Linked DNA regions of Simiduia agarivorans SA1 = DSM 21679. Each later gene encodes a partner of the first gene's protein in a complex. Links are inferred from orthologs where the notes say so. Each region holds a gene or a part of one and is shown in the gene's direction. Other genes may lie near its edges. The genes, in order: M5M_RS17345 and M5M_RS03335.

What was found.
Region 2: the proteins of M5M_RS17345 (region 1) and M5M_RS03335 are in contact, whole or in part, in a crystal structure (PDB 1YFN), measured with the Escherichia coli proteins. The link is inferred for Simiduia agarivorans SA1 = DSM 21679 from one-to-one orthologs.

Annotation. Positions count from the first base shown.
Region 1 is NC_018868.3:3,887,151-3,890,281, forward strand. What follows is about bases 191-3,001. They hold M5M_RS17345 (ClpXP protease specificity-enhancing factor), read left to right. Parts: upstream 191-1,288; coding sequence 1,289-1,714; downstream 1,715-3,001. Other genes in these bases: M5M_RS17335 (ubiquinol-cytochrome c reductase), read left to right, coding at 191-532; M5M_RS17340 (glutathione S-transferase N-terminal domain-containing protein), read left to right, coding at 617-1,258; M5M_RS17350 (CvfB family protein), read left to right, coding at 1,781-2,608; cysK (cysteine synthase A), read right to left, coding at 2,613-3,001. Outside these bases: more of M5M_RS17335, read left to right, coding at 1-190; more of cysK, read right to left, coding at 3,002-3,131. UniProt on the Escherichia coli protein: Enhances recognition of ssrA-tagged proteins by the ClpX-ClpP protease; the ssrA degradation tag (AANDENYALAA) is added trans-translationally to proteins that are stalled on the ribosome, freeing the ribosome and targeting stalled peptides for degradation.
Region 2 is NC_018868.3:740,870-743,914, reverse strand. The notes cover bases 110-2,834. They hold M5M_RS03335 (sigma-E factor negative regulatory protein), read left to right. Parts: upstream 110-991; coding sequence 992-1,678; downstream 1,679-2,834. Other genes in these bases: M5M_RS19295 (SoxR reducing system RseC family protein), read left to right, coding at 2,614-2,834; M5M_RS03330 (MucB/RseB C-terminal domain-containing protein), read left to right, coding at 1,742-2,614; rpoE (RNA polymerase sigma factor RpoE), read left to right, coding at 274-867. In the rest of the region: nadB (L-aspartate oxidase), read right to left, coding at 1-84; more of M5M_RS19295, read left to right, coding at 2,835-3,045. UniProt on the Escherichia coli protein: An anti-sigma factor for extracytoplasmic function (ECF) sigma factor sigma-E (RpoE). ECF sigma factors are held in an inactive form by an anti-sigma factor until released by regulated intramembrane proteolysis (RIP).

The DNA of each region.
Region 1 (3,131 bases):
CGGCGACCGCCGCATCGGTGAGCTGATGACCATTTCCATGGACCCGGCCAAATCCAAGGCCTGGTTCGGTGCTACGCCACCGGATCTGACGCTGGTAGCGCGTGCACGTAACCCCGAATGGTTGTACACCTACCTGCGTAATTTCTACAAGGACGACACCCGGCCTACCGGCGTGAACAACCGTGTATTCGACAAGGTAGCCATGCCGCATGCCATGATCGAGCTGCAGGGGCTGGCCGAATGTGCGCCGGGTCCGCGCTTTGAACATGGCCGTCCGGTTCGGGACCCGGTGACTGGCGCAGTGATTGCCGATGATCCCTGTGGCAGCCTGAAAGTGGCTGATGAAAAGGGCAGCATGACCGCGGAGGAGTTCGACAAGGCCGTTTACGACCTGGTTAACTTCCTCGAGTATGTAGCTGAGCCCTATGCGCTGGACCGCGAACGCATCGGCATTTACGTGCTGTTGTTCCTGTCTGTGCTGTTTGTGTTCGTATTCCTGCTTAACCGCGAGTACTGGAAAGACGTTCACTAAGATGCGAAATCTGTCGGGCGGCCTGTGGCAACACAGTGCCGCCCGTGTTTATTATTGTTCTGAACAAAAATTGAGGTGAAACCAATGGGTGTAGTCGCTAAGCGCTCATCTATGACCTACTTTTCTGATGCCGGTGACCACTACAGCCACCGCGTGCGCATTGTGCTGGCGGAAAAGGGCGTCACTGTCGACATTGAAGATGTAGACCCAGAGGCCAAGCCCGCCGAGCTGGCAGACCTGAACCCCTACAACAGTCTGCCTACTCTGGTTGATCGCGATCTGTCCTTGTATGAAACCAAGGTCATGATGGAATACCTCGACGAGCGGTTCCCGCATCCTCCACTGCTGCCCGTATACCCGGTGGCGAGAGCACAGAGCCGCCTGTGGATGTACCGCATCGAGCGGGATTGGTGTCCACAGATCGACGTTATCCTGCGCAACGAAAGCAAAGATGACGTGGCCAAGGCCCGTAAAGAACTGAAAGAGAGCTTCACTGCCATAGCGCCGATTTTCTCCGAAATGCCGTTTTTCATGAGTGAAGAGTTCACCATCGTTGACTGCTGTTTGGCGCCTATTTTCTGGCGACTGGATTCGCTCGGCATCAATATTCCGCAGACCCGGGCCACCAAACCGCTGTTCGACTACATGGACCGCCTGTTTGCGCGCGAATCTTTCCGTGAAAGTCTGACGGAAGTCGAACGGGAAATGCGATCGACCAAGAAGTAATTCTCGGTCCGAACAGGAGTAGTACCGCCGATGGCCATGTCTTCCAGCCGCCCCTATATGATCCGAGCGCTGTACGATTGGATTGTGGACAACAATTGCACCCCCTACATTCTGGTGGATGCAATGATGTCAGGGGTTGAAGTGCCCCAGCAGCACGTCAATAAAGATGGCCAGATAGTGCTTAACATATCGCCCACAGCGGTCATGGGGCTGTCGCTGGACAATCAGGCGGTGAGTTTCAACGCCCGTTTTGGCGGTATTCCCACCGACATTTTTGTACCCAGCCGCGCTGTGTTGGGCATATATGCGCGCGAAAACGGTCAGGGCATGGTGTTTGAGCCAGAGCTGGAGCCTGAACCGGAGCCCACGCCGCCCAAAGGACCGGCGAAAAAGCCGGTGGTGGAAAAGCCTGCGGTGAAAAGTGCGGGCCGACCCAGCCTTCGGGTGGTCAAGTAAACGATCAAACCAAAAGGGGCCTGAGGCCCCTTTTTTGTCCGGGCCACTGGGTCCATTGGAGGATAAATGGCGCAGCCAGGCCGATTTCACACCTTGCCTATCGTCAGAATGACAGACTACGGCGCCTTTCTGGATCTCGGTGATCAAACCCAGGTGTTGCTACCCAAGCGCTACGTGCAAGACTCGCTGGCGGTGGGCGATTTTGTGCGGGTGTTTCTGCATTTCGATTCCGAAGACCGCTTGATTGCCACGACGGATACGCCCAAAGCCACGCTGGGCCAGTTTGCCTTTCTGCGGGTAACGGCCACAGGTCGTTTTGGCGCCTTCCTCGATTGGGGGCTGGGTAAGGATCTGCTGGTGCCTTTTGCCGAACAGCACAAGCCCATGGAGGAGGGGCGCAGCTATCTGGTCCATATCTATCAGAACGCCCAGGATGGTCGCCTGATGGCCAGCTCTAAGGTCGATCGTTTTCTGGATAAAACGCCACCCCGCTACAAGGTGGGTCAGGCAGTCTCTTTGATTATCGCCAACAGTACGGACCTCGGTTACAAAGCCATTGTTGAACATCAGCATTGGGGGCTTATTTTCGAATCGGAAGCCGGTGGCCGGTTGCGCTTTGGCGACAGCGTGCAGGGGTTTGTGAAACGCGTGCGGCCCGATGGCAAAATTGATCTGGGGCTCGCGAGGCCGGCAGAGCGACATGACCAGAATGTGGATCGTGTCTGGGCGGCACTGGAAAGAGCCGGCGGCCTGTTGCCGCTCAATGACAAGTCCTCACCTGCTGACATCGAAAAGCAGCTGGGCATCAGCAAGGCAGCCTTTAAACGGGCCGTCGGTACTCTATTAAAGCAGGGCAAGGTGGCACAGGATACGGGCGGCTTGCGCCGCCTGTAAGTACTTACTGCTGCAGCTCCTGTTCGGTCCAGTGTCCTGCAAACAGCGGACTGGACAGGTAGCGCTCGCCCGAGTCCGGGAGAATGACCACCGTGGTCTTGCCGGCATTTTCCGGCTTTTCTGCCTCTTTCAGTGCCGCGGCAACGGCGGCACCTGAGGAAATGCCAGCCAGTATCCCTTCCTCTTTCATCAGTCTGTGGGCCATGGCCATGGCCTCCTCGCTGCTGACAGTACAGGTGGCATCAATGACGGACAGGTCCAGATTGGCGGGGATGAATCCGGCGCCGATGCCCTGGATCTTGTGGGGGCTCGGGGTAAAGTCGGTGCCCGCTCGGGTCGCAGTGATGATGGCCGAGGTATCGGGTTCAACTGCGACCGTGTGAATCGCTTTGCCCATCTGTTGTTTGATATAGCGAGAGGTGCCCGAAATGGTGCCGCCGGTCCCGACCCCCGCGACAAAAATATCGATTTCGCCGTCGGTGTCGCGCCAGATCTCGGGGCCTGTGGTCTTTTCATGAATTGC
Region 2 (3,045 bases), 3.1 Mb from region 1 along the record:
ATGTTCAGACAGGTGCAAAGCCAGTGACAGGCCGGCGGCACCGCTGCCAATCACTAGAACGTCAAACTGGTGCAGTCTGGTCATGAATCCTTAATCCAACCGCTGAAGAGTGCGCGATTATAGCGGAATTATGAGGGCTAACCAGTCCATATCGGCCTTGCCATTCTGTCTGAAACTGTACAAAATCGCCGGTTTTACAGTGACTTGGCCACCAAACTTAAACACCGGGCTCAATCCGAGCCGGGATGATCAGGCAGGTCTTTAGGAGAATGTATGGCAGAACCCCAGGCGCCGGACAACGATCAGTTGTTGGTGGAGCGTGTACAAAAAGGGGATAAAAATGCCTTTAATTTGCTTGTGCTGAAATACCAGCATCGGGTTGCCGCGAACGTAGCAAAATATCTGCGAGATCAAGCAGATATCGAGGATGTGGTTCAGGAAACCTTTATCAAGGCATACCGAGCACTGCCCAATTTTCGCGGAGAAAGTGCGTTTTATACCTGGATCTATCGCATCGCAGCCAACACAGCCAAAAATTACCTGGTTTCCCGGTCCCGACGCCCGCCTTCGCAGGGTGTTGACGCAGAGGAGGCCGAGTACCTGGCGACCGAGTATATGGAGGATGCCGACACCCCGGAGGGGCTCCATTTCAAAACTGAATTGGAGGCGTTGGTAGACAAGACGGTACAAGCATTGCCAGAAGATCTCCGCACCGCTGTTGCTCTCCGGGAAATCGACGGCAAGAGCTACGAGGAGATTGCGGAAATCATGGGGTGTCCCGTGGGTACCGTAAGGTCCAGAATATTCAGGGCCCGGGAAGCGCTGGATGCCCGGATCCGGGCCTATATGGACCCGGGTGGCAAATAAATTTACAAATCTTTGAACTTTTGTGTGTGACGGTAGTCTCAGGCACATGCCCGGTTTTTAGCCTCTGTTGCAGAGTCAAAACCGAACCAATAACAATCGAATTTAACAGGTGTGGTAGTTTCAGATGGCAGAACAGGCAAACCAGAAGTTGCAGGAAAGTCTCTCGGCGCTCATGGATGATCAGGCCAGCGAGCTGGAGCTGCGGCGGTTGCTTAAAGCTATGAAGGACGGGGATTCCCTGTCTGAATCCTGGTCCAATTACCATTTGGCGGCTTCTGCCATGCGCGGCGAGCTGTCACCACGGGTGCCAGTGGATTATTCAGCCGGCATTATGGCGGCGCTGGAAGCCGAACCGGCACACCGCATGACACCCGCCAAAAAACAGGGCTTCTGGGGGCTGGCAGGCAAGTTTGCCGTTGCTGCCAGTGTTGCCGGCGCGGTGGTTATTGGTGCACAGCAATTTGCCGATCAGGAGCATGCCCTGGTGGCAGAAGCGCCTGCGGCCAGCTTGCCCGCAGGGGCAGTGCCAGAGGGCTTCGCCTCGCCGGATCTGACGGCCCGTACTGTGAATGTGTCCGAGGCGAGTCCGTTAGCGGCCGAACTTGAGCAAAACCAGCGGCTCATTTACGTACCTACGGCAGCAGAACAGCAGATTCAGAATCAGGTTGTGGAGGAGCATCTCAATCAGTTGATGCTTGAACATGCCAGTAATGCTGCCGAAAACAGTGCTCAGGGATTGTTGCCCTATGCGAGGGTGGCGCCTGAAGTTGAGTTGCGTCCGGAGCCCGCTGTGGCCCCTGAGCAGAAGTAGTCGCTCCGTACCTGTGGATCAACTCTATGCGTGGAACGCTATCGGTAACGCCCTAAGGCTCTCATGCGATATTTAACACTGGCGGGTCTAATTGCTCTCTTGGTGGTAGCGACGTCCGCCCGGTCTGACGCAAATCCACCCGATGCCAGAGACCTGTTACGACAATTCTCCAAAGCGTCCTCCAGCCATAGTTATTCGGGCGTACTCACCTACGAGTTTGGCGCACATCTCACCAGCATTGCCATAGAACAACAGGTCACTGATCAAGGCAGACAGGAGCGTCTGTTGCACCTTAATGGCCAATTGCGCGGCGTGAGTCGTCAACAGGCGTTTTGTTCGACGCCCTCCGATCGGCTCCTGCAGGGGCTGGAGGCCAATGTCGCACTCGAAGACTATTACCATGTTTCATTGATTGGTCAGGAACGGGTCGCAGGCCGCGCTGGTTACGTAGTTCAGGTAATGCCAAAAGACCAGTATCGCTATGGCTATGTAATTACCATCGATCAGAGCGATTATCTCGCATTAAAAATTCTGCTGGTTGGTCCCGGTAACCGGGTTCTGGAGCGATTTCAATTCGTGCAGATTAATAACCTGGGCTCAGGTGAGACTGCCGGGCCGATTGAAGATTGCCCGGATACCCTGATGAAGGTCAGCTGGCAGGCGGGCTGGTTGCCCAAGGGATTTCGTTATGTGGGGGCCAAAACCACAGAGCAGCGTGAAATGCTGATGTTTACCGATGGAATGGCTGCTTTTTCGGTATTTATCGAGTCGATCGAATCGCCCGCAGCACTCGAAGGAAAAGCCCAGCGCGGCGCAACGGTTGCCTACCTCGGGCGCCTGCAGTCGGGTAGCCAGTCATTTCGCGTAACGGCGGTGGGCGAAGCACCGATTACAACGCTCGAGCGAGTGGCGTTGGGGATGACCAGGGTTTACTGATGGAGCGCATTGCTGAATCGGGGGTAGTGGTTCGCTGCGATCAATCCACCGCTTGGGTGAAAACCATACAGCGCAGCAGTTGTGCCAGTTGTCAGGCCAGACACGGTTGCGGGCAATCGAGTTTACAGTCCTGGTTTGAAACATCAGACGTGATCCCTGTTTCTGTTCACGGGGAGCCGCCCGAAGTCGGGCAAACCGTCTCGCTATCCGTTCCGGCCGATGCGTTGGCCAAGGCTGCGCTTTTGGTTTATCTCGTGCCCTTATCAGGCCTGTTGGCGGGGTTGTTTGTCGCCGAGACTCTTTTTGGACAGGACGTTTTTGCCGCGATCGGCGCCGGAATCGGGTTGATCGCTGGCTGTGTAGCCGTTCGCTGTTTGACTGCGCGGCTGAAAGATAATGCCGATTACGCCCCCGCACTTGAATCGGGTTTT